One region of the Peribacillus sp. QJM3NY_7 genome, then DNA from elsewhere that is predicted to be linked to it. Evidence: a T-box and tRNA genes for the amino acid it is inferred to sense, from the RefSeq annotation. Region 1 holds a T-box; the other regions hold tRNA genes.

What was found. A T-box is a leader RNA that pairs with one kind of tRNA and senses whether it is charged. The one in region 1 lies ahead of AC0VX1_RS18540 (valine--tRNA ligase), so its partner is inferred to be a tRNA-Val.
Region 2: it encodes a tRNA-Val, which carries the amino acid that the T-box ahead of AC0VX1_RS18540 (valine--tRNA ligase) is inferred to sense. The anticodon was not compared.
Region 3: it encodes a tRNA-Val, which carries the amino acid that the T-box ahead of AC0VX1_RS18540 (valine--tRNA ligase) is inferred to sense. The anticodon was not compared.

The regions. Positions count from the first base shown of each region.
Region 1 is NZ_CM149663.1:3,870,867-3,880,556, forward strand. It holds gene AC0VX1_RS18535 (ATP-grasp domain-containing protein) at 1-164, shown strand, start outside; gene AC0VX1_RS18540 (valine--tRNA ligase) at 221-2,872, opposite strand; T-box leader at 2,915-3,143, opposite strand; gene AC0VX1_RS18545 (hypothetical protein) at 3,370-3,561, shown strand; gene ysxE (spore coat protein YsxE) at 3,618-4,688, opposite strand; gene AC0VX1_RS18555 (LysM peptidoglycan-binding domain-containing protein) at 4,784-6,184, opposite strand; gene hemL (glutamate-1-semialdehyde 2,1-aminomutase) at 6,590-7,879, opposite strand; gene hemB (porphobilinogen synthase) at 7,920-8,912, opposite strand; gene AC0VX1_RS18570 (uroporphyrinogen-III synthase) at 8,909-9,690, opposite strand, start outside.
Region 2 is NZ_CM149663.1:790,750-800,439, reverse strand. It holds tRNA gene AC0VX1_RS03820 (tRNA-Cys) at 1-66, opposite strand, end outside; tRNA gene AC0VX1_RS03815 (tRNA-Gly) at 76-150, opposite strand; tRNA gene AC0VX1_RS03810 (tRNA-Gln) at 154-228, opposite strand; tRNA gene AC0VX1_RS03805 (tRNA-His) at 264-339, opposite strand; tRNA gene AC0VX1_RS03800 (tRNA-Trp) at 357-430, opposite strand; tRNA gene AC0VX1_RS03795 (tRNA-Tyr) at 441-524, opposite strand; tRNA gene AC0VX1_RS03790 (tRNA-Thr) at 541-616, opposite strand; tRNA gene AC0VX1_RS03785 (tRNA-Phe) at 624-699, opposite strand; tRNA gene AC0VX1_RS03780 (tRNA-Asp) at 712-787, opposite strand; tRNA gene AC0VX1_RS03775 (tRNA-Met) at 793-866, opposite strand; tRNA gene AC0VX1_RS03770 (tRNA-Val) at 969-1,044, opposite strand; tRNA gene AC0VX1_RS03765 (tRNA-Glu) at 1,060-1,134, opposite strand; tRNA gene AC0VX1_RS03760 (tRNA-Ser) at 1,144-1,235, opposite strand; tRNA gene AC0VX1_RS03755 (tRNA-Asn) at 1,241-1,315, opposite strand; rRNA gene rrf (5S ribosomal RNA) at 1,325-1,440, opposite strand; rRNA gene AC0VX1_RS03745 (23S ribosomal RNA) at 1,560-4,492, opposite strand; rRNA gene AC0VX1_RS03740 (16S ribosomal RNA) at 4,669-6,219, opposite strand; gene AC0VX1_RS03735 (nucleotidyltransferase-like protein) at 6,488-7,363, opposite strand; gene AC0VX1_RS03730 (YgzB family protein) at 7,538-7,891, shown strand; gene perR (peroxide-responsive transcriptional repressor PerR) at 7,988-8,431, opposite strand; gene AC0VX1_RS03720 (D-2-hydroxyacid dehydrogenase) at 8,587-9,531, opposite strand; gene AC0VX1_RS03715 (aminopeptidase) at 9,679-9,690, opposite strand, start outside.
Region 3 is NZ_CM149663.1:4,937,213-4,946,902, forward strand. It holds gene menB (1,4-dihydroxy-2-naphthoyl-CoA synthase) at 1-454, opposite strand, end outside; gene menH (2-succinyl-6-hydroxy-2,4-cyclohexadiene-1-carboxylate synthase) at 462-1,283, opposite strand; gene menD (2-succinyl-5-enolpyruvyl-6-hydroxy-3-cyclohexene-1-carboxylic-acid synthase) at 1,280-3,031, opposite strand; gene AC0VX1_RS23800 (isochorismate synthase) at 3,024-4,433, opposite strand; gene AC0VX1_RS23805 (1,4-dihydroxy-2-naphthoate polyprenyltransferase) at 4,732-5,652, shown strand; gene AC0VX1_RS23810 (TraR/DksA C4-type zinc finger protein) at 5,804-6,553, shown strand; tRNA gene AC0VX1_RS23815 (tRNA-Glu) at 6,595-6,666, opposite strand; tRNA gene AC0VX1_RS23820 (tRNA-Ser) at 6,670-6,760, opposite strand; tRNA gene AC0VX1_RS23825 (tRNA-Asn) at 6,762-6,836, opposite strand; tRNA gene AC0VX1_RS23830 (tRNA-Ile) at 6,849-6,925, opposite strand; tRNA gene AC0VX1_RS23835 (tRNA-Gly) at 6,931-7,004, opposite strand; tRNA gene AC0VX1_RS23840 (tRNA-His) at 7,009-7,084, opposite strand; tRNA gene AC0VX1_RS23845 (tRNA-Phe) at 7,102-7,177, opposite strand; tRNA gene AC0VX1_RS23850 (tRNA-Asp) at 7,201-7,276, opposite strand; tRNA gene AC0VX1_RS23855 (tRNA-Met) at 7,283-7,356, opposite strand; tRNA gene AC0VX1_RS23860 (tRNA-Ser) at 7,460-7,552, opposite strand; tRNA gene AC0VX1_RS23865 (tRNA-Ile) at 7,573-7,649, opposite strand; tRNA gene AC0VX1_RS23870 (tRNA-Met) at 7,660-7,736, opposite strand; tRNA gene AC0VX1_RS23875 (tRNA-Ala) at 7,765-7,840, opposite strand; tRNA gene AC0VX1_RS23880 (tRNA-Pro) at 7,858-7,934, opposite strand; tRNA gene AC0VX1_RS23885 (tRNA-Arg) at 7,946-8,022, opposite strand; tRNA gene AC0VX1_RS23890 (tRNA-Leu) at 8,033-8,121, opposite strand; tRNA gene AC0VX1_RS23895 (tRNA-Gly) at 8,134-8,208, opposite strand; tRNA gene AC0VX1_RS23900 (tRNA-Leu) at 8,217-8,298, opposite strand; tRNA gene AC0VX1_RS23905 (tRNA-Lys) at 8,306-8,381, opposite strand; tRNA gene AC0VX1_RS23910 (tRNA-Thr) at 8,404-8,479, opposite strand; tRNA gene AC0VX1_RS23915 (tRNA-Val) at 8,490-8,565, opposite strand; rRNA gene rrf (5S ribosomal RNA) at 8,577-8,692, opposite strand; rRNA gene AC0VX1_RS23925 (23S ribosomal RNA) at 8,812-9,690, opposite strand, start outside.

The DNA.
Region 1 (9,690 bases):
ATTTCGGCCTGGTCGGTATCGATTTCATATTTGCCGAAGATGGCAGCCTCATGCTGAACGAGATTGAGGATGTCGTCGGGAGCCGGACATTAAGTGCACTAAGTGATATGAATATCGTATGGGAGTACCTTTCATTCATAAAAGAAAGCATATCCTCTTCTTAAATAGCATGTAAACAGAAAAAGGATGAACCGGCTTCAAGCTGGTTCATCCTTTTGTTTTACAGTTGTTTCAGTTCGCTGATCCTGTGGATTACAGAGTCGCGTTTTTCGCTATAGTCTTTTTCCTTGGCACGTTCTTCTTCGATGACACTTGCCGGCGCCTTTTTGACGAAGCCCTCGTTGCCTAATTTTTTCTGTACACGCTCAACTTCTTTATTAAGTTTGTCGAGTTCTTTTTCAAGACGTTTCACTTCTTCGTCAATATTGATCAGTCCTGTAAGCGGAAGGATTAGTTCTACGCCAGTCACGACAGCTGTCATGGCTTGAGCAGGCTCTTCGACTTCGATGCCGATCGTCAATTGTTCAGGATTACAGAAACGCTCGATATAGCTGCTGTTTTTCTGTAATGTCGCTAAGATGGCCTCATCTTTCGCTTTTAAAATCAAATTGATTTTTTTGCTTAACGGTGTGTTCACCTCAGCACGGATATTACGGACGGAGCGGATGATTTCAACAAGCAGCTTCATTTCCTCGGCTGCAGCTGTATCTGTCAACTCTTCATTCACTTCCGGCCAAGCGGCAACAGTGATGGACTCACCTTGATGCGGTAGGTTCTGCCAGATTTCTTCGGTAATGAATGGCATGAACGGGTGTAACAATCTCATTGTGTTATCCAGTACATACGCCAAGATCGAGCGCGTCGTTTTCTTAGCCGCTTCGTCTTCTCCATATAGCGGAAGCTTCGCCATTTCAATATACCAGTCACAGAAGTCATCCCAAATGAAGTTGTATAGCACACGGCCCACTTCACCAAACTCATAACGGTCCGCAAGTCTGGTTACGTTGGAAATCGTTTCATTCAAACGCGTCAAGATCCATTTATCGGCTACAGACTTCTCACCGCTTAAATCGATTTCGTCATACGTCATGCCATTCATGTTCATCAAAGCAAAACGTGATGCGTTCCAAATCTTATTGGAGAAATTCCAAACTGCTTCGACTTTTTCCGTACTATAACGAAGGTCCTGGCCTGGCGAGCTGCCCGTAGATAAGAAGTAACGCAGGGAATCGGCACCGTATTGATCGATGACATCCATCGGATCGACACCATTGCCTAGCGATTTACTCATCTTGCGCCCCTGTTCGTCACGAACCAGTCCGTGGATCAGCACATCTTCAAATGGTCGTTCACCTGTGAACTCAAGAGCTTGGAAAATCATCCGTGATACCCAGAAGAAAATGATATCATAGCCTGTCACAAGTGCCCCGGTTGGATAGTAACGTTGGAAATCGACACTGTCCTTGTCAGGCCAGCCCATAGTCGAGAACGGCCATAATGCCGAGCTGAACCATGTATCAAGGACATCTGTATCCTGTTCCCAGTTTTCAGCGTCCGCCGGCTCTTCATGACCTACATACACTTCACCTGTTTCTTTATGATACCAGGCGGGAATGCGGTGTCCCCACCAAAGCTGACGGGAAATGCACCAGTCGCGGATATTTTCCATCCAATGCAGGTACGTTTTCTCGAAACGGTCCGGTACGAAATGAACTTTTTCCTCATCGGTTCCTTTTTGAAGCTCAACGGATGCATCAGCCAGCGGCTGCATCTTAACGAACCATTGCGTCGAAAGATATGGTTCAACAACAGCACCGCTTCTCTCTGAATGGCCTACTGAGTGAAGGTGATCTTCGATTTTGAAGAGTACTCCTTCTTCCTGAAGGTCCTTGACGATTTGCTTACGGCATTCAAAACGGTCCATGCCTTCATATTTACCGGCCTTTTCATTCATCGAGCCATCTTCATGCATGACAAGGATGCGCTCCAAATCGTGACGGTTCCCGATTTCGAAGTCATTCGGATCATGAGCAGGAGTAATTTTGACCGCGCCTGAACCGAATTCCATATCGACATAATCATCACCGACAATCGGGATTTCCCTGCCTGTAATTGGCAAGCGGACCTTTTTGCCGATCAAGTGTTTATAACGGTCATCTTCAGGGTGTACAGCAACAGCAGTATCGCCAAGCATCGTTTCTGGACGGGTGGTGGCAATTTCAATTTCACCCGATCCGTCAACCAATGGATATTTCATATGGTAAAATGCGCCCTGCACATCTTTGTAAATGACCTCGATATCGGATAACGCCGTTTTCGTTGATGGATCCCAGTTGATGATGTATTCGCCGCGATAAATCAAGCCCTTGTTATAAAGCGAAACGAACACTTCGCGCACTGCTTTTGAAAGACCTTCATCCAGGGTGAAGCGTTCACGGGTATAATCAAGTCCAAGACCTAGCTTTGACCATTGTTCACGGATATGGCTCGCATATTCCTCTTTCCATTTCCATGTCTCTTCCACGAATTTTTCACGCCCAAGGTCATAACGGCTCACGCCATCCGCACGAAGTTTCTGTTCTACTTTCGCTTGAGTGGCAATACCGGCATGGTCCATGCCTGGTAACCATAAAACATCATAGCCTTGCATCCTTTTCATGCGTGTCAATATATCTTGAAGTGTCGTATCCCAAGCGTGGCCAAGATGCAGCTTACCTGTAACGTTAGGCGGCGGGATGACAATCGTGTATGGTTCTTTTTTATCGTCACCCGTCGTTTCGAAAAACTTTCCATCAAGCCACCATTTGTAGCGGCCTTTCTCTATCGTCTGCGGATCATATTTAGTCGGCATTGAAATTTGGTTCTCTTCCATATCATTTCCTCCTTTTGGGCATAAAAAAAACTTCCATCATCTCAAAAGGACGAAGGAAGTTGTTCGCGGTGCCACCTTTTTTCCGAAAAAGAAAAAAATCCCTTTCGGCTCTCAAATCGGATAACGGCTCTTCACCGGCCCTCGCTACTAAGAAGTTCACGAAGACTGCTCGCGGACGACTTCGGATGCTGCTGCCTGGAAACCTCGCACCAATTTGGTTTCCTCTCTGAAAAGTGCATTTCATCTTACTATTTCCGGTCTTTGCATTGATTTATATTCATATGTAAAAACATTGAATGCATATAGTATATAGTACAAAAAACATGGGGCTCCAGTCAATCATCTTTTCGCTTACTTACTCAGGAATCATCCCATTTGATGCATTCATGTTCATTTTCTTTATTTTATCCTCCAGAAACAGTGAATGTGACGGCTGTTTCACCTTTTTCACTGCCCACCCATAGAATATAAGAAGTCCTAAAAAGGAAGGTAATAATATGAAGCGAAGATATACTCCCTATACTTTACCGCCTTGGGTGAAAAAATTCCGCGGTGTCTGCCAGCAGTTCATCGTCCCCTTTATCGTATTCCAAGGATTACGCACGCTGATTTTCCCTACTTTTTTCGATATGCTCCTGCTTATCGCGTTTATTTTCCTGGCCATGTCTTTGTATTTCGAATGGATTTAATTATTCCCTTACAGCAAAAAAATATACATGACTGGAGATGATCCAATCATGTATATTTAGCTTGGGGGTGATTGTTCTTCTTTGGCAGCCTCGGCAGCCGCCTTTTTCTTCTGTTCGATTTCTTCGATTCTCATCACCATATATTCAATATTTTTCAATAGCCAAAATTGCCGCTGAAGTTGCATGACATTATCAAGCTCTGAACGATGGCCCCTGCCATCGGAATAACCCTTCACTAATTCCAAAGCTGATCCAGGGAATGCCAGATAACTTTGCATGAGCAATAATTCTTCTTCTTTTAACGGAAAATAACGAAAATAGTTATATAGCCAGTCAACACAGTCATCGCATTGGACAGGATAAGTCCTGGCCGCTTTAACGAGAAATGGCAGTAAATCGAAATGAGGCGGAGCCGTATTCGAATTCTCAAAATTGATGAAGTAGCCATATCCCCGCTCATCATAAACGAAATGCTTCAAAGAAACCTTTCCGTGCGTTACCACGGTTCGAACCTTTTCACTATCCTTCGTTTTTTCATACCAGGTTTCAAACTTCTTGATCGAGTACTTCAGCGCCTGTGAAATATCAGTGTAGAAAGAACAAACCGTGAGTTCGAATGGAGACATATACCACTTCTTTTCACAGCTGACAATATACTCTTCTATAAATTCCTTTTCGTTATTCCAGGCATCAAGCGTCCGCTCATAATGTGCTTCCCGTTCCTCAATATCCACTTGCATTTCCTTAACGGAAAGTGTATGCATCCGAGCAAGCTCCCTGAACAATTGCTTATGCTTTTCATCGCGCTCCCCGTCCCTTTCATCATTGAGCCAGGGCATCAGGTAATACAAACGTCCATTATGCAGAACGGCGTAACGCTGATCCATCGTTTGATAAATGGGAACGATTCGATTATAGCCGCGATGGTACAGTTTTTGAACATTTTTGATAAAATCAATGCCGTTATGCGGTGACATGGATTTCAAGGCAAATGTACCGCGATCACTGTATACTTTTTTTACACGCCCGAAGTCCTCAATATATTGTACATACATGGCATATTCCTTCAATACGGTCTCCGTGTCCCGATCCCGATTGGCAGGCTGCTGATTCTCGTTTTCCCTCACGAGACTCACTCACTTTCTCTAAAAAAACTAAACAATCCGCTTCCTCTAGCATTTAAAAAACAGGAGCAGAGCATATGCCCTGCTCTCTGTCCCGGTCAATTCTTATACGCAACCGCCTTCGGTATATAAATGACTTGCCCTTCATGGACGTTCTGATTCGACTCCAATTCATTGCTGAAAAGGATCGATTGAACCGTAACATCATATCGTTGAGCCAAGTCATCAAGCGTTTCCCCTTGCTGAACAATGCAAACCTTCATCCTTACCAGTTCTTCTTCTTGTTTCCGTCCGAATAAATCCATGATGGAAAGCTGCTTTTCATCATGATCGGCCGTTTCTTTTTCATCACGTTCCGCTGCTTGTTTCCTGCCTTTGAAACTCTTACCCTCCTTAGCCGGAGGCGCAGGTCTTTCCCTCTTTTTGAATAGATCGCTTATGGACGAATTGGATTCCTCTTCCTGCTCCACCTTCACATTCTCATTAAGGATAGGACCCGCTGTAACGGCATCGTCTTCCTGCCGGATGACATCCTCGGTTTCTACATTTAAAACTGGGCTACTTTCATGATTGGTTGCTTGACTTGGCTCTTCTTCTACTTCTTCTATAAATGTCACTCTAGGAATCTCCAAGGAATCCTGCCTGCTTGGTTCTTCCTCCAATTTCAACTCTCCCATGGAAGGTACCTTTTCCGGGGAGTCAGGCGGATCACCAATTACTTCTTCCTCTACAGCTTCAGCTTCTTCCTGTCTATGCACTTCCGTTTCCCATTCCTCCTCTTCAGGATATGGTGAAACCGGAATTTCAAAAACGGGAGCATTATGCTGATCGCTTAAATAAATCGGTTCCTCTTCTTCTTCTTCATTTGCTTCAGAAACCCGTTTTGACTCTGCAGAAAAAGGCGCGTATAACTCTTCTTCCTCCTCATCACGGAAAACGGGCTGAAAATCCGGGATTGGCGGCACTGCGGCTGCATAAGGAATATATGACTCATTTTCCCCATCCGTTTCTTCCTGATCCTCCGTTTCCCCAACTTCCTGCTCAGTATCAAACCGTTCTTCCACATATGAATCATTATAGATTCCGGTTATCAAAAGGTCCGCTTGCAATTTCAAGCAGTTATGCTCTGGCATGGCATAATCAAAGCTTTGAATCGAGACATCAACCTCATCCAAAGAGGCAATCCGATTATTCGGAATCGTTATATCAACCGGAAAACGGTGTGTGAACTCATTAAGTCCATTGGGATGCCTCTCGACCTTTTGAACCGCTTTTGGCAAAAAGGTCTGCGAAAACTCCTCTTCTTCACCATTTTGCGAGTCTTTGTATTCACCGCTTAAATCCAACGAGCCTCGTATAAAAACATATTGATCACTTTCTTGAATCGACACATTTGGATCAAGGGAAATAGAGTATAGCTCAGCCACTTCCTGTCCCTTCTGGAACCAAACGGATTCCTCTAAAGAAAATCGTAAATACGATTCATTTTCTTGCGACAAGACAACTCCTCCTTTCAGCTTCATGAAACGGTACCTATACCAATATCAATCTATGAAGGGAGGAAGCTGTTTATTCCTTAATTCATTTGCAGCTCTCCTTAGATATTCCCTGAATTAAAAGAAAGAGGTTCAATTTTCAGGCTAAATCAAGCGGGAATAACAATCAGCTAGAAAAGCCCGCTCGGCATACCGCCAGATTAATTCCCAACAGCCTATTAATTCTGCATTCTACCAATTATTTAGACCTACCTCCAATTAATTCGGCCGTGAACGTTAAATTCGGTTCTTCCACGTACGGATTGAATTCAAAAAAACTGGCTGCATTTCTCCAAAAGTTTTTGGAAAAATGGCAGCCAGTTCAAATTTATCATTATCGAATATCGCGGTAGCTCATGAAGCCTTGAATCATTTTTTTAATTTGGCAAAAGCCTGTTCTGCCGCAGCAATGGTTTTTTCGATATCTTCATCACTATGTGCAGTGGAAAGGAATAACCCTTCAAATTGTGACGGCGGCAAGTAGATGCCTTGATTCGCCATTTCCCTATAGTAGGAAGCAAAGAACTCTAAATCGGATGTTTTTGCTGTATCATAGTTTACGACATCCTCATTAGTAAAGAAAAGTCCAATCATGGAACCGGCACGGTTGAATGTATGGGGAACACCGTACTTATCCGCTGCCGCTCCAATTCCTTTTTCGAGCATATCCCCTTTTCGAGTGAACTCAACATAAGATTCTGGAGTCAATTGGCTCAGCGTTTCAAGGCCGGCCGTCATGGCAAGAGGATTACCGGACAATGTTCCCGCTTGATAGATTGTCCCACTCGGGGCAATTTGTTCCATGAATTCGCGCTTGCCTCCAAATGCTCCGACAGGCAAGCCGCCGCCAATTACTTTCCCAAGGCAAGTCAGGTCAGGTACGATGCCAAAATAGCCTTGTGCACAATTATAGCCGACACGGAACCCTGTCATGACTTCGTCAAAGATCAATAAAGCCCCGTATTGGGTCGTCACTTCACGTAAGCCTTCGAGGAAACCAGGTTGTGGCGGAACCACACCCATATTCCCTGCAACAGGTTCTACGATGATACAGGCGATGTCTTCGCCAAATTGTTCAAACGCATATTTGGTTGCAGCAAGATCATTATAGGCTACGGTAATCGTATTTTTTGCAATGCCTTCCGGTACACCAGGGCTATCCGGTAAACCTAATGTTGCAACGCCGGAACCCGCTTTGATCAGCAATGAATCGCCATGGCCATGATAGGAACCTTCGAATTTCAGGATTTTATCACGGCCTGTAATGCCTCGTGCCAGCCTTAGCGCACTCATCGTCGCTTCGGTTCCTGATGATACCATCCGGATCATTTCAATCGAAGGCACCCGTTCCATGACCAGCTTGGCCAGTTCATTCTCAATCAGTGTAGAGGTTCCAAAGCTTGTACCTGACTCCGCTACTTTTTTCAATGATTCCACGACACGGTCATTCGTGTGCCCCAGGATGAGCGGTCCCCATGAAAGAACATAGTCGATATATTCATTTCCATCGATATCATACATTTTCGAGCCTTTTCCACGCTCCATGAAAATGGGATCCATGTCCACAGATTTGAAGGCACGTACCGGGCTGTTCACGCCGCCTGGCATCAAATTTTTTGCTTCGGCAAAAGCTTTTTTCGATTTTTCATATGACCGCATGATTCAATCCCCTTTTTCCATTACAGGTTATATTTTTTTATCATTGATTATCTTCGTTAATCCAGCGTGCTACCTCTTTTGAAAAATACGTGATGATCAAGTCGGAACCTGCGCGTTTCAAGCCTGTCAGCATTTCCATCACTATCGCTTTTTCATCAATCCAGCCATTTTGGGCAGCAGCTTTGACCATTGAATATTCACCGCTGACATTATAGGAAACGATCGGAAGATTAAAGTTATTCTTAACGTCCCTGATGATGTCCATGTAGGAAAGGGCCGGTTTCACGATTAGGAAGTCCGCACCTTCAGCAACATCGCTTTCAGCTTCACGAAACGCTTCAAGGCGATTGGCGGGATCCATTTGGTAAGTTTTCCTGTCGCCAAATTGCGGCGCACCATTCGCGGCATCACGGAATGGGCCGTAAAAAGCCGAAGCATATTTCACCGCATAGGACATGATCGGAATATCTTCATAACCCGCTTCATCCAGACCTGCACGGATGGCCGCAACGAAACCGTCCATCATATTGGAAGGCGCAATGATGTCTGCGCCGGCCTCAGCCTGGCTGATTGCCGTTTTGGCAAGAAGGTCAAGAGAAGCGTCATTAAGGATTTTTTCCCCTTCAACGACCCCGCAATGGCCATGGCTTGTATACTCGCAAAGGCAGGTATCCGCTATGACAATAACTTCAGGATATTGTTTTTTAATATAGCGGGTTGCTTCTTGCACAAGTCCGTTGTGATGAAATGCCCCTGTTCCCTGTTCGTCTTTATCATGATCAAAAGGGACACCGAATAAAATGACTGATTTAATGCCCAGACTCACGACTTCATCCATTTCGGCACCCAGATTATCCATGGATAGCTGATAGATACCTGGCATGGAGTTGATTTCATTTTTCACATTTTCCCCGTCGATGACGAAGATCGGATAAATCAAATCCTCTTTATGCAATTGTGTTTCACGGACTAAAGCCCTCATGCCAGCACTTGCACGCAAGCGGCGGTGGCGATTGAATGGAATGTTTTTCATTTGAAAGTTCCTCCCTGTTTATTTCTTTTCAAGATAAAGCGTATTAACTCAGCAACCATGGCATCCGTCGTATAAACATCTGGACAGACATCGACGGATAGCCCATGTTTTTCAGCCGTTTTAGCGGCAATCGGCCCGATGCAGGCGATGATGATCCGGTCTATGTATGTATCCAATTCATGGCTTTTCATGATCTGTAAAAAATGATTGACCGTCGATGAACTCGTAAAGGTCATGATGTCGATTTCATGGTTCTTTATAAGCTGCACCAGTTTTTTTTCACTGCTTCGAGGAAGCACTGTATGATAAATTATCACTTCATCACAGATTGCTCCAGCTTCATTGATCGCCTCCGCTATAACCGCCCTTGCGAGATTTCCTTTTGCCAGCAACACGCGGGCACCCGGATCTAGCAGGGTATTGAACTCCGCCACGAACCCTTCGGCAACAAACTGAGCTGGAACGAAATCCGCCTTATAACCATGCCGTTTCAGGGCCGCTTCTGTTTTGGAGCCGATTACGGCTATTTTCGGAAGCTTCAAAGGCTGGTTTCCAAGAAGCCTAAAGAAGAAATCCACCCCATTTTGACTGGTCAGAATGATCCAGTCATATGTAAGCAACTCTTCAAACCGCTGCTGCACATCTTCCATATGATCTGGAAGGGTGAACTCAAGCAATGGCACAAGAAGCGGCGTTCCGCCATTTTTTTCGATCGACTCTTTTAAACCATCTGCCTGTCCTTTCCCTCTGGTGATCAATACCTGATAATCCTTAAGAG
Region 2 (9,690 bases), 2.5 Mb from region 1:
GCAACCGGAATCGAACCGGTGGTAAAGGTTTTGCAGACCTCTGCCTTACCGCTTGGCTATGCCGCCAACGTTTTTTGGAGCGAAAGACGGGATTCGAACCCGCGACCCCAACCTTGGCAAGGTTGTATTCTACCACTGAACTACTTTCGCATATGGCTGGGCTAGAAGGGATCGAACCTTCGCATGACGGAATCAAAATCCGTTGCCTTACCGCTTGGCTATAGCCCATTAACGTTGTAATCATTATATCATATTTTTTAAAATGGGGCGACTGATGGGAATCGAACCCACGAATGCCTGAACCACAATCAGGTGCGTTAACCACTTCGCCACAATCGCCATTATAGAATTTAAATTGGCAGGGGTAGTAGGACTCGAACCCACACTGGAGGTTTTGGAGACCTCTGTTCTACCTTTAAACTATACCCCTGTAATAAAAATGGTGGAGGGGGGCAGATTCGAACTGCCGAACCCGAAGGAGCGGATTTACAGTCCGCCGCGTTTAGCCACTTCGCTACCCCTCCGCATATAGATGAAACATGGTGCCGGCAAGAGGACTTGAACCCCCAACCTACTGATTACAAGTCAGTTGCTCTACCAGTTGAGCTACACCGGCACTACTATGGTGGCTCAGGACGGAATCGAACCGCCGACACAAGGATTTTCAGTCCTTTGCTCTACCGACTGAGCTACTGAGCCAAACAATAAAAATGGCGGTCCCGACGGGAATCGAACCCGCGATCTCCTGCGTGACAGGCAGGCATGTTAACCGCTACACCACGGGACCATAGATTGCGGGGACAGGATTTGAACCTGCGACCTTCGGGTTATGAGCCCGACGAGCTACCGGACTGCTCCACCCCGCGACGGTAATAATGTTGCTATTATACATCAAGTTTTCGTGTTAAGCGTTTCAATGGGCTGAATAATCAATCCTTTATGCAGAAACAACCTGATCTTATTGAAAATGGTGGAGGATGACGGGATCGAACCGCCGACCCTCTGCTTGTAAGGCAGATGCTCTCCCAGCTGAGCTAATCCTCCAAAATGTTGTCTAAATGGTGACCCGTACGGGATTCGAACCCGTGTTACCGCCGTGAAAGGGCGGTGTCTTAACCGCTTGACCAACGGGCCAGGTATAAATGGCGGAGAGCAAGGGATTTGAACCCTTGAGACAGGGTTACCCGTCTACACGATTTCCAATCGTGCTCCTTCGGCCACTCGGACAGCTCTCCAATAATGGCTCCGCAGGTAGGACTCGAACCTACGACCGTTCGGTTAACAGCCGAATGCTCTACCACTGAGCTACTGCGGAACAATATAAGCTTGGCGACGTCCTACTCTCACAGGGGGAAACCCCCAACTACCATCGGCGCTGAAGAGCTTAACTGCCGTGTTCGGAATGGGAACGGGTGTGACCTCTTCGCTATCGTCACCAAACAATGTTAACATTTTTTCAAGACATATATTATTATAACGTCTTTTTGAGAAAATGCAAGAAGAAATTTTCATTCCTTCAAAACTAGATAATAAGAAGGTATTTCATTTTTTTAAAAGCGTTGGTTAAGTCCTCGATCTATTAGTATCAGTCAGCTCCACATGTCACCATGCTTCCACCTCTGACCTATCAACCTGATCATCTTTCAGGGATCTTACTAGCTTGCGCCATGGGAAATCTCATCTTGAGGGGGGCTTCATGCTTAGATGCTTTCAGCACTTATCCCGTCCGCACGTAGCTACCCAGCTATGCCTTTGGCAAGACAACTGGTACACCAGCGGTGCGTCCATCCCGGTCCTCTCGTACTAAGGACAGCTCCTCTCAAATTTCCTGCGCCCGCGACGGATAGGGACCGAACTGTCTCACGACGTTCTGAACCCAGCTCGCGTACCGCTTTAATGGGCGAACAGCCCAACCCTTGGGACCGACTACAGCCCCAGGATGCGATGAGCCGACATCGAGGTGCCAAACCTCCCCGTCGATGTGGACTCTTGGGGGAGATAAGCCTGTTATCCCCGGGGTAGCTTTTATCCGTTGAGCGATGGCCCTTCCATGCGGAACCACCGGATCACTAAGCCCGACTTTCGTCCCTGCTCGACTTGTAGGTCTCGCAGTCAAGCTCCCTTGTGCCTTTACACTCTACGAATGATTTCCAACCATTCTGAGGGAACCTTTGGGCGCCTCCGTTACTCTTTAGGAGGCGACCGCCCCAGTCAAACTGCCCACCTGACACTGTCTCCCACCCCGATAAGGGGCGCGGGTTAGAATTTCAATACAGCCAGGGTAGTATCCCACCAACGCCTCCACCGAAGCTGGCGCTCCGGCTTCTCAGGCTCCTACCTATCCTGTACAAGCTGTACCAAAATTCAATATCAGGCTGCAGTAAAGCTCCACGGGGTCTTTCCGTCCTGTCGCGGGTAACCTGCATCTTCACAGGTACTATAATTTCACCGAGTCTCTCGTTGAGACAGTGCCCAGATCGTTACACCTTTCGTGCGGGTCGGAACTTACCCGACAAGGAATTTCGCTACCTTAGGACCGTTATAGTTACGGCCGCCGTTTACTGGGGCTTCGGTTCAAAGCTTCGCTTGCGCTAACCTCTCCCCTTAACCTTCCAGCACCGGGCAGGTGTCAGCCCCTATACTTCGCCTTGCGGCTTCGCAGAGACCTGTGTTTTTGCTAAACAGTCGCCTGGGCCTATTCACTGCGGCTTTTCTGGGCTATTCACCCTAAAAAGCACCCCTTCTCCCGAAGTTACGGGGTCATTTTGCCGAGTTCCTTAACGAGAGTTCTCTCGCACACCTTAGGATTCTCTCCTCGCCTACCTGTGTCGGTTTGCGGTACGGGCACCTTACATCTCACTAGAGGCTTTTCTTGGCAGCGTGGAATCAGGAACTTCGGTACTAAATTTCCCTCGCCATCACAGCTCCGCCTTAATGGAAACGGGATTTGCCTCGTTTCCGGCCTAACTGCTTGGACGCGCATATCCAACAGCGCGCTTACCCTATCCTTCTGCGTCCCCCCATCGTTCAAACGATGTATAGGTGGTACAGGAATATCAACCTGTTGTCCATCGCCTACGCCTTTCGGCCTCGGCTTAGGTCCCGACTAACCCTGAGCGGACGAGCCTTCCTCAGGAAACCTTAGGCATTCGGTGGAAGGGATTCTCACCCTTCTTTCGCTACTCATACCGGCATTCTCACTTCTAAGCGCTCCACCAGTCCTTCCGGTCTGACTTCAACGCCCTTAGAACGCTCTCCTACCATTGACACCATACGGTGTCAATCCACAGCTTCGGTGATACGTTTAGCCCCGGTACATTTTCGGCGCGGAGTCACTCGACCAGTGAGCTATTACGCACTCTTTAAATGGTGGCTGCTTCTAAGCCAACATCCTGGTTGTCTAAGCAACTCCACATCCTTTTCCACTTAACGTATACTTTGGGACCTTAGCTGGTGGTCTGGGCTGTTTCCCTTTCGACTACGGATCTTATCACTCGCAGTCTGACTCCCAAGAATAAGTATTTGGCATTCGGAGTTTGACTGAATTCGGTAACCCGTTGGGGGCCCCTAGTCCAATCAGTGCTCTACCTCCAATACTCTCATCTTGAGGCTAGCCCTAAAGCTATTTCGGAGAGAACCAGCTATCTCCAGGTTCGATTGGAATTTCTCCGCTACCCACACCTCATCCCCGCACTTTTCAACGTGCGTGGGTTCGGGCCTCCATTCAGTGTTACCTGAACTTCACCCTGGACATGGGTAGATCACCTGGTTTCGGGTCTACGACCTCATACTCATTCGCCCTATTCAGACTCGCTTTCGCTGCGGCTCCGTCTCATCAACTTAACCTCGCATGAAATCGTAACTCGCCGGTTCATTCTACAAAAGGCACGCCATTACCCATTAACGGGCTTTGACTACTTGTAGGCACACGGTTTCAGGATCTATTTCACTCCCCTTCCGGGGTGCTTTTCACCTTTCCCTCACGGTACTGGTTCACTATCGGTCACTAGGGAGTATTTAGCCTTGGGAGATGGTCCTCCCTGCTTCCGACGGGATTTCTCGTGTCCCGCCGTACTCAGGATCCACTCAGGAGGGAACGAAGTTTCAACTACAGGGTTTTTACCTTCTTCGACGGACCTTTCCAGGTCGCTTCATTTACCCCGTTCCTTTGTAACTCCATGTTGAGTGTCCTACAACCCCAAGAGGCAAGCCTCTTGGTTTGGGCTAATTCCGTTTCGCTCGCCGCTACTCAGGAAATCGCGTTTGCTTTCTCTTCCTCCGGGTACTTAGATGTTTCAGTTCCCCGGGTCTGCCTTCAGTACCCTATGTATTCAGGTAAAGATACTGTTCCATTACGAACAGTGGGTTTCCCCATTCGGAAATCTCCGGATCAAAGCTTACTTACAGCTCCCCGAAGCATATCGGTGTTAGTCCCGTCCTTCATCGGCTCCTAGTGCCAAGGCATCCACCGTGCGCCCTTTCTAACTTAACCGTTAAAAAAGATCTTACAGATGCTTTGAAAAAAATTAATTGCCTTCTATCTATTATCTAGTTTTCAAGGAACAAAGCAGAAAGAATCCATCACATCGTGATGTTTGTCTTTCCTATTTGAATGAATTACTCATTCAAAACTGAACAAAACAAAAGCGCTCTCGTAATTATCCTTAGAAAGGAGGTGATCCAGCCGCACCTTCCGATACGGCTACCTTGTTACGACTTCACCCCAATCATCTGTCCCACCTTAGGCGGCTGGCTCCATGAAGGTTACCTCACCGACTTCGGGTGTTACAAACTCTCGTGGTGTGACGGGCGGTGTGTACAAGGCCCGGGAACGTATTCACCGCGGCATGCTGATCCGCGATTACTAGCGATTCCGGCTTCATGCAGGCGAGTTGCAGCCTGCAATCCGAACTGAGAATGGCTTTATGGGATTCGCTTACCTTCGCAGGTTTGCAGCCCTTTGTACCATCCATTGTAGCACGTGTGTAGCCCAGGTCATAAGGGGCATGATGATTTGACGTCATCCCCACCTTCCTCCGGTTTGTCACCGGCAGTCACCTTAGAGTGCCCAACTGAATGCTGGCAACTAAGATCAAGGGTTGCGCTCGTTGCGGGACTTAACCCAACATCTCACGACACGAGCTGACGACAACCATGCACCACCTGTCACTCTGTCCCCCGAAGGGGAAAGCCCTATCTCTAGGGTTGTCAGAGGATGTCAAGACCTGGTAAGGTTCTTCGCGTTGCTTCGAATTAAACCACATGCTCCACCGCTTGTGCGGGCCCCCGTCAATTCCTTTGAGTTTCAGCCTTGCGGCCGTACTCCCCAGGCGGAGTGCTTAATGCGTTAGCTGCAGCACTAAAGGGCGGAAACCCTCTAACACTTAGCACTCATCGTTTACGGCGTGGACTACCAGGGTATCTAATCCTGTTTGCTCCCCACGCTTTCGCGCCTCAGTGTCAGTTACAGACCAGAAAGTCGCCTTCGCCACTGGTGTTCCTCCAAATCTCTACGCATTTCACCGCTACACTTGGAATTCCACTTTCCTCTTCTGCACTCAAGTTCCCCAGTTTCCAATGACCCTCCACGGTTGAGCCGTGGGCTTTCACATCAGACTTAAGGAACCACCTGCGCGCGCTTTACGCCCAATAATTCCGGACAACGCTTGCCACCTACGTATTACCGCGGCTGCTGGCACGTAGTTAGCCGTGGCTTTCTGGTTAGGTACCGTCAAGGTACCAGCAGTTACTCTGGTACTTGTTCTTCCCTAACAACAGAACTTTACGACCCGAAGGCCTTCTTCGTTCACGCGGCGTTGCTCCGTCAGACTTTCGTCCATTGCGGAAGATTCCCTACTGCTGCCTCCCGTAGGAGTCTGGGCCGTGTCTCAGTCCCAGTGTGGCCGATCACCCTCTCAGGTCGGCTACGCATCGTCGCCTTGGTGAGCCATTACCTCACCAACTAGCTAATGCGCCGCGGGCCCATCTATAAGTGACAGCGTAAACCGTCTTTCCATCTTCTCTCATGCGAGAAAAGAACGTATCCGGTATTAGCTCCGGTTTCCCGAAGTTATCCCAGTCTTATAGGCAGGTTGCCCACGTGTTACTCACCCGTCCGCCGCTAATCTCAGGGAGCAAGCTCCCATCGATTCGCTCGACTTGCATGTATTAGGCACGCCGCCAGCGTTCGTCCTGAGCCAGGATCAAACTCTCCGAAGAAATGTTTGACTTGCTCATTTGCTTTTTTGATAGTGTGTGCTCACTTAAAATTTAACGTTGGCGCTTTGTTTTGTTCAGTTTTCAAAGAGCAATTTCGATGTCGTCTACTTCGTAAGCGACTTTTACATCTTATCATGTTTTCAACTCTGTTGTCAACATGTTTTTTTATTTTTTTGTTTTGATGAAGCTGCGAAAGCTGATGTCCCGCAGCGACATGTATTAATATAACACCTATATTATTATTGGTCAACAATAAAAATGCATTTTTTTAAAAGTTTTTTGATACACGATAAAACCGATGATATACCTCGTGCCCTTTTGTCTCCACTTTGATGACATCGATTACCTTCTTCTCTATCAAATATTCCAATAAAACGCCTAGGTCTACTGAATAAAACTTAACTTCCGGATGATCCATAAGCTCTGCAATCGTCCACGGATCTTCTTTCATTCCCATTATTTCGACCAAATGCTGTGAACCTGCATTCGTCCTCGAATATATAAGAAATTCGCTCGCAAGGAATAAAAGCTCCAATCTTTTTTCGAGCGTTTCCTCACTGCTGATCAATTCTTTATACAGCTTGTAAATTTCAGGTTCCATATGCTTCACTTGGTTCCAGACAGTAACCTCCGGATAAAAGCCCTGTTCTATTATCTCCAAACGGGCCAAATGATGCAGGGAATGAACGATATGATTGTATGCCTCAAGATGATGGCCTTTTTCAAAGAAGCTTTTCCCATCCATGTACCTGCGAATTAACTTCGCGAACTCCATCCCCATCTTTAACTTCCTTCCATAGAAGGGGAACTCCCGGATTTCGGTTTTCAAACGGTCCAGATATTCGTTCCGGTCAAAAAGGACCTTCCCATTATATATCCAGTCAACCACTTTACGGTTCGTGCCTAATAGGAGCCATTCTTTTAATTGGTCTTCCTTTACGATATGCAGGGCCGCCTTTTTATCCTGGTATGTGTAGTGTTTTAAAAACACGGCCTCTTCTGCTTCGTCTGCAATTACAAAAAGGATGTAGTCAAACGTATCGGTAATCGGGCTATTATCATCTCTTTTTTCTACTAACAAGATTCCAAGTGTAGATTTTAAACTTGCTCGCTCTTGATAAATCGGGCGAAGGATATCTTCCATCATAAATTCCTCCAAAACCTTTTTTTTAGATTTTCGGCAAAACTCTTCAAATTCCTGCTTAGTTCCCTTACCCCAAACCATTTCAATTCAAAAGTAATATGTATCCTTTATTTCTTTTTTGTTCCATCCATTGTTTATGTTATAGTTAAAGTTATATTTTAGGAGGGACAATCCATGGCTAAATATTCTAGCAAAATCAATAAAATACGCACTTTTGCTTTGAGTTTGATTTTCATTGGCTTTATCGTAATGTACCTTGGGCTTTTCTTCAAAACACATCCTGTTGTCATGACGATTTTCATGGGGCTGGGCCTTTTATTCATAATCGCAAGCACAGGGGTTTATTTCTGGATTGGAATGCTTTCTACAAAATCGATCCAGGTTGTCTGCCCTAACTGCAGCAAACCTACAAAAATACTAGGACGTGTAGACATTTGCATGCATTGTGAAGAACCATTGACACTTGACAAAAAGTTGGAAGGCGAAGAATTCAATGAAAAATATAACCGGAAAAGCCTGCATGATTAAGTCGATTAGCTGAATTCCCTTTCACGAAGGCTTTAACAATTGTATCATTTCTTCATAAACATGAAAAAAAGTTCCAACCAAGTGGAGGAACTTTTTTTAATGCGATTCTTTTTTCGCACAATCCATACAGTCGCCGTAGATTTCCATCCGATGGTGACTAACATTGAAACCAGTGACTTGTGCTGCGAAATGCTCGACTTCATCCAATGCAGGATAATCGAAGTCCACAATTTTCCCGCAAGTTTGGCAAATTACATGATAATGATTCGTCGTCACAAAATCAAACCTTGCCGAAGAATCCCCATACGTAAGTTCTTTTACCAAACCTACCTCACGGAACACACGCAGGTTGTTATAAACCGTTGCCACACTCATATTCGGAAACTTGCCTTCCAGCGCTTTATATATATCATCAGCGGTAGGGTGGGACATGCAGCTTATCAAATACTCAAGTATTGCATGGCGTTGAGGAGTTATTCTTACACCGGTATCTTTTAAGGAATCCAACGCTTCTTTTAACTGAACTTCAGACACCGTCATCCACCTCTTTTTCTTATTAAGTATGCATTCTTAAATTATAATGTTTATAAATAGTGTACCTTTTATACGTTGAATTTGTCAATAATTCAATGGCTTAACCATTCTTTTTTAGTTTATTCATGAAGACTTGATTCTTTCCCATTTTTGCATTGAACTTAGTATCCCCTAGATAAGTCGATTACGTTGGTGAAGTCTTTTCCAGCTTTCAGGTATTCACGCATATTTTTTTCGAATATAGCAAAGGTCCTTGGTAAATATTCTCCGCTTTTACTTGAAAGATGCGGTGTGACTGTAACATTCTCCATCCTCCAAAACGGATGCCCTTTTCCTAAAGGCTCCGGATCAAATACATCCAAGATGGCATGAGACAATTCCCCGGCATCCAGGGCTTCGATCAGCACTTCATCTTTAATCAGGTCACCGCGGCCAATATTCACGAATACTGCAGATTCTTTCATGGCTTTGAAGTGTTCTTTTTGCAGAAGGCCCTTCGTTTCATCCGTACTTGGCAGGACGGATACAATATAATCGGCTCCCGGTATGGCTTCCAATAAATGATCCAGGTCATAAAGGTGATCAATGGATTCCACAGTTTTCCCGCTCCGGTTCACTCCTATCGTCTTCATCCCAAAGGCTTTCCCAAGACGAGCCACTTCCCCACCTATTGCACCCACACCCAATACGAGCATGGTCTTGCCATTCAATTCCCCTACTTCAATCTTTCTATCCCACAATTCTTCCTTTTCATTCTTCATAAGCAGCTTCAATTTCTTTTCATATTGCAAAAGCATCCCTATCGTATACTCGGCCATCGGGATTTTATGTATGCCTCTTGCGTTGGTCACCATAATGCCTCGTTCCTCGATGGCTTTAAATGGCATTAGTTCCATCCCTGCACTCATGACCATGATCCATTTCAAGTTCGCTGCTTTCTCAATGATTTCTTCAGTTAAATCTTCACCATATGTAATTAAGATTTCCGCTTCACGAAGCGGCCCATCTTTCCATTCTTTTTGATAAATGAAGTTCAAATCAGGAAAAGCTTTCATCATTTTCATTTGGATACCTTCATTCGGAATGACAGTCGAAAGTATTAACATGTTTATCTCCCCCTTTTATTAACATAAAAAAACACGGGCTCTATGTGTCCCGCGCAACTTTCTCTGAGGAGGTATTCCCTTAATAAAGCATATTCGGGTGTCCCCTTTTTGAGTTGGACAAAAGCCTCATCCTTATTAAAAAAGGCTTTATTTTAAAGA
Region 3 (9,690 bases), 1.1 Mb from region 1:
CATAACCAGCATCAAAGCTTCCTACATTCGGTCCAGTTTGTCCGAAAATTGCATTGTCAGCAGCAATCGTCAAGTCACATACCACGTTCAAGACATTACCTCCGCCAATTGCATATCCTGCCACCATGGCTACGACTGGTTTTGGAATGACGCGGATCAAACGTTGCAAATCAAGAACATTTAGACGCGGAATGTTATCTTCACCCACATATCCGCCATTTCCGCGGACTTTTTGGTCTCCGCCTGAACAGAATGCTTTGCCGCCTACACCTGTTAAAATAATGACACCAATGCTGGAATCATCACGCGCCCTTGCAAATGCATCAATCATTTCAGCAGTCGTTTTTGGCGTGAATGCATTATGTACATGCGGTCGATTGATGGACACTTTCGCAATCCCGTTATATTTTTCATACAAAATCTCATCATATTCACGTATTGTTTCCCATTGAATCGTCACATTAATTCCTCCTTTTATTTCGCTTTAAAAACTCACTTATTATTTTACCAAACTTTTCTCCAACTTCCACATGAATCGCATGTCCCGCATCATTTATTATTTTCCATTCGGCGCGCTTCAGCTCTTTTTTCATCGAGTCCGCTATTCGACAAAACTTATGGTCAAGTTCACCGGTTACAAGGAGCACCGGGAAATCAAGGGTTTGCAGTTGTTCCCAGTAAGAAGCCTGACTGCCGGTCCCCATGCCAAGAAGGCTATTGGAAAGGCCGGCAGGGTCATTTGCCAACCGCTGCTCCCGAATGGCTGACCTGGTTTTGGCCGACAACCGTTTTTGGCTTTCAAACAGCGGGATGTTTTCCCATTGATCCACAAACGCTTCCATGCCATTTGCAAGAATCCGTTCGGCAAGCCTCCGATCATTTCCCCTTCGGATTTCCCGTTCCTCTTCTGTTAAAAGACCTGGTGAAGCACTCTCCAGTATCAATGTATCAACATACTCAGGATACAAACAGGCAAATCCCAATCCGAGCCTTCCGCCCATCGAGTATCCAAGGATATGGGCTTTCGGGAAATGTAACACATCCAAAATATACTTGATATCCTCAGCCACATTTTCCAGCTCATACCTTCGATAGTCAGCTGGTGATGCAGACATGCCATGTCCGATGATGTCGACCATGATCAGCGTATACCTGTCACTCAGTAGCGGGATGAGAAATTTCCATGTATCCCGATTTCCCGTAAATCCATGCAAAAGAACAAGAGGATCCCCATTTCCCGTTATTTCAACAGCATAATTGACATCCTTGCTGACAATATTCATGATATTTCCCTGTCTAACACCATTTTTATTTCCTGGGAAACAAAGCTCCACAAATTTCGATGCTTTTGTAAATTGGACTCTCTTTCTGTCGGTACTTCGATGATTTTCAGACCTTGAATTTCGAACGACTCTGTAAATACCTTCTCGAACTCATCCCAATTTTGCACCTTGTTGTATTTACCGCCATAAAGCTGGGCAGTATGTGAAAAATCAAGCCCATGAGGCGTGCCGAATAGCGTTTCGAAATGTTCCCTCTCATTCGCCTGCGGCAAGAAGGAAAAAATGCCGCCGCCATCATTATTAACCAGCAAAATCGTGATATTTTGTTTTTGAAGTTTTGCTGCAAGCAAGCCATTCATATCATGGAAAAAGCTTAAATCCCCGATTGCCAGCACTGAATTTTTCGATACCGTGCTCACGCCAAGTGCAGTGGAAACGACACCATCGATGCCATTCGCCCCGCGATTGGCAATGGTTTGGATTCCTTTTTCATTATTCAAAAAGAAAGTATCCAAATCACGTATAGGCATACTATTCCCGACAAATAACGTCGACTCCAATGGCATCATATCAGCAAGCAAGGCGAACAGCTTGCCTTCGCTTAACTCCGCTTCATCCCTGACGGAGGCTAAGGCATCCTTCGTCGCTCCGTTGACGGTTTGCCATAAGCGAAGCCATTCATCATCAGGGGAAGAAGTAATGCCTTCAGCTATTCGCAGACAAAAATCTTTCTCTTCGCTGTAAATCATATTCGTTGCCAAACCGGCTGGTTCGCGCCAGCCTGCTCCGCCATCGACGACCAAAGTAATCGCCTGTTTTTGTTTTTTCATGAATAACAATAACGGTTTAGAAACAGGCATTGCCCCGAATCGCAAGATCACTTCCGGCCTGAACGCCGCTTTTGCTGTTTCATCGCGCAGAAATGTATCGTACGCATCAATGATGTTGGCTTTATCATGACTTCCGCTCCTTAACTGTGAAAGGGGATCAGCCAGTACCGGAAAAGCAAGCTTTTTCGCTAATGCGACAATGGCTTCCTTCATCTCTGGATGCGGTAATTCACCACATACAATGATACCTTGCTTAGCTTTTGACAATGTAGTTGCAACCACTTCTATTTGTGATGCGGACAATGACCGTTCTCCACTGTCAATCAACACTGCAGGCTTCCTTTTATTTTGCCTGAACTCTTTTGCTTGATCCAGGTCCGGAATCAATGGTTCTCGAAGCGGGAAATTCAAATGTACAGGCCCTGCCGGTTCAGCGGCCGCTGTAGCCACTGCCCTTGCACCGACCGTTCTGGCATACCGCATCATCCCTTCCGTGCTTTCAGGAAGTGCCATTTCGACAAACCATTTTACATGTCTCCCGTAAAGGTGTATTTGATCGATCGCCTGCGGGGCTCCGACATCTCGCAATTCATGCGGACGGTCAGCGGTAAGTACAATAAGCGGCACTCTTGAATAGAAAGCCTCGATGACGGCTGGGTAATAGTTTGCAGCGGCTGTACCGGACGTACAAAGAAGTCCGACAGGTTCTCTTAAGACCTTAGCCAAACCAAGGGCAAAAAAAGCAGCCGAACGCTCATCCACATTAATATGAATTTCGATATCAGGATGTTCCACTAGCAGCAAAGCCAGTGGCGTGGATCGTGAACCTGGGCTCACCACCACATGCTTCACCTCATTTTGTGCAAGCTCATCGACGAATGAAGCAGCATACGCTGTCAATGCATCTCGGTCATTCATTAAGATTTCCTCCTAAAGCACTTAACATCGGATTGAATTTAATCCCCGTTTCCCGGAATTCACTTTCGGGTGTCGAATCTTCCACTACTCCGCATCCGGCAAAGAGCGATGCCTCATTGTTCTGTATCAGGGCAGAACGTATCCCTACAGCGAATTCCCCGTTCCCATACGTATCCACCCAGCCTAAAGGACCCGCATAAAATCCGCGTTCCAGACCTTCCAATTCCCGAATTCGGACAACAGCCTTTTCTTTTGGAAGTCCGCCCATGGCAGGTGTGGGATGGAGGTTCTCGACAAATTCAAAAATCGTGACACCTTTCTTGGATATACCGCGAACCGGTGTGTACAAATGCTGGATATGTCGGTTTTTCATAAGTGTCGGTCCGGCTGGGACCATCACCTTTTCGCATACAGAATCAAAAGCATTGGATATCATCGACACGACATATTGATGCTCTTGTAAATTCTTTTGGTCATGAAGCAATTCTTCACCAAGACAAACATCTTCTTGCTCATCTTTCCCTCGCCGCATCGATCCGGCAAGGCATGTAGAAAAAACTTCATTTCCCTGTTTCTTAATCAAACGTTCGGGAGTGGCACCGACAAAACAGTCACCACCAGCCTCCAAACTGAAAATATAACTCAATGGCTGCTCAGCAATCAATCGTTCAAGCACTTTCCCCGAATCGATGGAACGTTCAAAACCAAGTCGAAGCTCCCTTGCCAAAACAATCTTGTCGAGATCTGTCGTCTTGATTTCCTGAACAGCCTCTGCGACCGTCCGCTTCCATTCCTCAGGTTCGACTTCCCTCTGCATAACTAGGGAATTTGCACCCAATCCATTGCCATCCAAGCTTTCGAAGAGGAAAGCTTCCCGTTCATTTATCATATCTATGAAGAGTTTTTCTGAATCATCAGGCGAACAAAGTAAGTTTGTCGTTAAGTAAGCTTGTTTCCCCACCATTGACAGCATGAAGGCAGGTATATAAAATAGGTTGTCCCCGAACTGATTCCAAAGGAGCGTACTGTCAGTTTCATAATCAAAAGAAAAGCCCCCAAACAGTAAAGGACCTGTCGCTTCTACATCGGTCACTCCTGTTTTGACAGCATCATTCTGCAGTTTGATCCAGCTCTTTTCGACTTCTCTATAACGTTCGGCATTCGATGCCGCTTTGAGTTTCTTAACATTGCCTAAACCGGTGATGGTTATTTCCTTTGCAGGGTCCTCCCAGAAAAAGCGTTCACCTGCATACCGTTCTCTTCCAGCTTGATAAAATGAAAGGGGGCTGTTGCATTTAATCTTCTTAATATGACTGAATAGAACTTGATCATTCAAGTCCTTCGCCTTTTGTATAGCTGAAGCCAGTCCCTGAAACTGTTCAGTTTCCTCTGAGATAGCCAAAAAAATCCCCCCAAATGTACATTTTAAAAGCTATTTAACCTATTTAAAGATACACCTCCCTTGAACCTCATGTCAATAAAACGCCCCTTTACCGAACGATTCTTCCCTGCTTTTTTCCTTATTATATGAATCTTAGCGAATGTAGAGAAATACCCTTGATTTTGGAAATGAATCACCCATGAATTTCAATTACACCCATACTCACTTTTCCTGCATTTATTAGGATAACCTTTTGTGCAACATTTTAATATTTGTTATAATTTCGAGAGAACCAATAATGATTTTGAGGAGAGAAATAATGCAAACAGAATACGACGGACTTCCCCTTAAACGGACCTGGAAGATTTGGTGGGAGTTAATTCGTCCACATACACTAACCGCAGCTTTTGTCCCAGTCTTACTTGGAACTGTGATTGCACTTTTGGAAGATGGAGTGAATTGGTTACTATTCGCTGCCATGATGGTTGCAAGTATCCTGATTCAAGCTGCAACCAATTTATTCAATGAATACTATGATTTCAAGAGAGGCCTGGATACGGAGGAATCCGTAGGCATCGGAGGCGGGATCGTCCGTCATGGGATGACCCCCAGACTAATCATGAACTTGGCCCTTGGCATGTATGCCATCGCCTTGATCATTGGAATCTATATCTGTGCCGCATCGTCTTGGTGGCTAGCTGCAGTAGGCCTCGTTTGCATGCTTGTCGGCTATCTTTATACAGGCGGTCCCCTGCCCATTTCATATACACCGTTCGGGGAACTTTTTTCTGGATTGTTCATGGGCTTTTTGATAATCCTGATCGCCTTTTTCATTCAAACCGGTGATGTTTCTTCAACAGCCATCTTAATTGCCATTCCAAGTGGGATACTGGTAGGGCTGATCAACTTATCCAATAACCTCCGGGATCATGATGGGGATAAGGCACATGGCCGCAAAACGATGCCAGTCGTGATGGGCAGGAAAAACGCCCTGACATTCATGGCAATCATGTTCGCTTTCTCTTATCTATGGCTTGTTGGGCTCGTTCTTACCGGAAGCGTTACGGCTTGGATTCTCCTTGCCTTCCTTAGCATACCGAAGGCAATGGCCGCAATAAAAGGCTTCGTAGGTAAAACACAGCCGATCACGATGGTGCCGGCAATGAAAGCCACTGCCCAAACGAACACCTTCTTTGGTTTACTCATGGCCATTGGATTATTCATCAGCTATCTTATATAGTCTCCGGGGACTGAGCCCATCCGCTCAGTCCTTTTTTCTATCTTCCGTTCCATATTGTTTTCCTATACTCCGATTCGGGTAATAGATAATACAACCACCTTACCAATATAAAAAGAGATTTGGACTTTAGTTTAGAAGGAGTGAATTGGATATGGCAACGAAACAACAAACGCAAAAATTAAAAAAAGAACTGCTTCAGGAAAAAAATGAGCTATGTAAAAGAATTCAAAATGATGAACAATCCGTTCTGGATAAAAGCCAGACGGAATCCGTAAGTGAATTATCATCCTATGATAATCATCCTGCAGACCTAGGGACCGAATTATTCGAGATGGAACGGAATCAAGCACTCGATGAGCATGCACAATCCGAAATGGAGAAAATAGAAGAAGCTTTGAAAGCCATGGAAGAAGGATCGTATGGCCATTGTAAAACCTGCAATAAGGAAATCCCCATCGAGAGGCTTGAAGCGATCCCAAGCACCCTCTACTGTGTCGAGCATGCCCCAGAACGAACGCTTTCACAAGACAGGCCAGTGGAAGAGGATATACTGATTCCATCCAAGGGTGATCATTTTGAAAATCGTCATGGAATCGAAATGGCGGCTAAAGAAGATAGCTTTGGTGAAGTGGCCAAATTCGGTACATCAGAAACGCCATCTGATTATACCGGTGATCATGACAATTACAATGATCTTTATAAAAACGAGGATGAAACGGATGGATTTCCTGAAGACTATGAAGGATTTGCAGCAAATGATATCGAAGGAAAAACGAGAGTGGATATACCGAACAAAAAGCAAAAGGAATATGAAGATACCCTGAAAGAAGAAAATATAGAATCCCAACTTGGAGACATTCCCTATAAACAAAAAGATGGTTATATCAAGGAAAATAAATGAAAAAAAGAAGCATACATGAATGTATGCTTCCTTTTTTGTTATGACCCGTACGGGATTCGAACCCGTGTTACCGCCGTGAAAGGGCGGTGTCTTAACCGCTTGACCAACGGGCCAACTGGCGGAGAAGGAGGGATTTGAACCCTCGCGCCGCTCGCGCGACCTACACCCTTAGCAGGGGCGCCTCTTCAGCCTCTTGAGTACTTCCCCATGGCTCCGCAGGTAGGACTCGAACCTACGACCGTTCGGTTAACAGCCGAATGCTCTACCACTGAGCTACTGCGGAACAATATGAATATGGTGGGCCTAAATGGACTCGAACCATCGACCTCACGCTTATCAGGCGTGCGCTCTAACCAGCTGAGCTATAGGCCCATATTTGGAGCGGGTGAAGGGAATCGAACCCTCATCATCAGCTTGGAAGGCTGAGGTTTTACCACTAAACTACACCCGCGAAATGGGGCGACTGATGGGAATCGAACCCACGAATGCCTGAACCACAATCAGGTGCGTTAACCACTTCGCCACAATCGCCGTAATTTTGTAAAATATGGTGGCTCAGGACGGAATCGAACCGCCGACACAAGGATTTTCAGTCCTTTGCTCTACCGACTGAGCTACTGAGCCACATATGTATTCAATTTAAATAATGGCGGTCCCGACGGGAATCGAACCCGCGATCTCCTGCGTGACAGGCAGGCATGTTAACCGCTACACCACGGGACCTAATAATTGCGGGGACAGGATTTGAACCTGCGACCTTCGGGTTATGAGCCCGACGAGCTACCGGACTGCTCCACCCCGCGACGGTAATAATGAAACGATTAGCATCAAGTTTTCGTGAATATTGTTTTGCATGCATCCTTTATGTAAGGTTGTTTTAAAACAACTTGCTGCTTTTAGAAAAAATGGAGGAGGTAGAGGGATTCGAACCCCCGCGGGATTTGACTCCCCTGTCGGTTTTCAAGACCGATCCCTTCAGCCGAACTTGGGTATACCTCCACGGCTTAAAAAAATGAATATGGTGGACCTTGTAGGACTCGAACCTACGACCGGACGGTTATGAGCCGTCTGCTCTAACCAGCTGAGCTAAAGGTCCTTATATTTATTGGTAGCGGCGGAGGGGATCGAACCCCCGACCTCACGGGTATGAACCGTACGCTCTAGCCAGCTGAGCTACACCGCCAATATAATATAAGTTTCTGATTGAAAAATGGTGGAGCCTAGCGGGATCGAACCGCTGACCTCCTGCGTGCAAGGCAGGCGCTCTCCCAGCTGAGCTAAGGCCCCATTCATTAAAAATCACGTGGTCGGGAAGACAGGATTCGAACCTGCGACCCCTTGGTCCCAAACCAAGTGCTCTACCAAGCTGAGCTACTTCCCGCAATAAAAACATGGTGCGCCCGGCGGGAGTCGAACCTACAACCTTCTGATTCGTAGTCAGATGCTCTATCCAATTGAGCTACGGGCGCATATTTATGATGGTGCCGAGGACCGGAATCGAACCGGTACGGTAGTCACCTACCGCAGGATTTTAAGTCCTGTGCGTCTGCCAGTTCCGCCACCCCGGCACATACGAAAAGTGGAGCGGAAGACGGGATTCGAACCCGCGACCCCAACCTTGGCAAGGTTGTATTCTACCACTGAACTACTTCCGCATGAAAGATGCGGGTGAAGGGACTTGAACCCCCACGCCTTGCGGCGCCAGATCCTAAGTCTGGTGCGTCTGCCAATTCCGCCACACCCGCATATAAATGGTGAGCCATGAAGGATTCGAACCTTCGACCCTCTGATTAAAAGTCAGATGCTCTACCAACTGAGCTAATGGCTCGTGCTTGTACTATCTTAAAAAGTGGTGCCGGCAAGAGGACTTGAACCCCCAACCTACTGATTACAAGTCAGTTGCTCTACCAGTTGAGCTACACCGGCAGGTGTAAAATGGTGGAGGATGACGGGATCGAACCGCCGACCCTCTGCTTGTAAGGCAGATGCTCTCCCAGCTGAGCTAATCCTCCATATGAAACCTGCTTGGCGACGTCCTACTCTCACAGGGGGAAACCCCCAACTACCATCGGCGCTGAAGAGCTTAACTGCCGTGTTCGGAATGGGAACGGGTGTGACCTCTTCGCTATCGTCACCAAACAATGTTAACATTTTTTCAAGACATATATTATTATAACGTCTTTTTGAGAAAATGCAAGAAGAAATTTTCATTCCTTCAAAACTAGATAATAAGAAGGTATTTCATTTTTTAAAAAGCGTTGGTTAAGTCCTCGATCTATTAGTATCAGTCAGCTCCACATGTCACCATGCTTCCACCTCTGACCTATCAACCTGATCATCTTTCAGGGATCTTACTAGCTTGCGCCATGGGAAATCTCATCTTGAGGGGGGCTTCATGCTTAGATGCTTTCAGCACTTATCCCGTCCGCACGTAGCTACCCAGCTATGCCTTTGGCAAGACAACTGGTACACCAGCGGTGCGTCCATCCCGGTCCTCTCGTACTAAGGACAGCTCCTCTCAAATTTCCTGCGCCCGCGACGGATAGGGACCGAACTGTCTCACGACGTTCTGAACCCAGCTCGCGTACCGCTTTAATGGGCGAACAGCCCAACCCTTGGGACCGACTACAGCCCCAGGATGCGATGAGCCGACATCGAGGTGCCAAACCTCCCCGTCGATGTGGACTCTTGGGGGAGATAAGCCTGTTATCCCCGGGGTAGCTTTTATCCGTTGAGCGATGGCCCTTCCATGCGGAACCACCGGATCACTAAGCCCGACTTTCGTCCCTGCTCGACTTGTAGGTCTCGCAGTCAAGCTCCCTTGTGCCTTTACACTCTACGAATGATTTCCAACCATTCTGAGGGAACCTTTGGGCGCCTCCGTTACTCTTTAGGAGGCGACCGCCCCAGTCAAACTGCCCACCTGACACTGTCTCCCACCCCGATAAGGGGCGCGGGTTAGAATTTCAATACAGCCAGGGTAGTATCCCACCAACGCCTCCACCGAAGCTGGCGCTCCGGCTTCTCAGGCTCCTACCTATCCTGTACAAGCTGTACCAAAATTCAATATCAGGCTGCAGTAAAGCTCCACGGGGTCTTTCCGTCCTGTCGCGGGTAACCTGCATCTTCACAGGTAC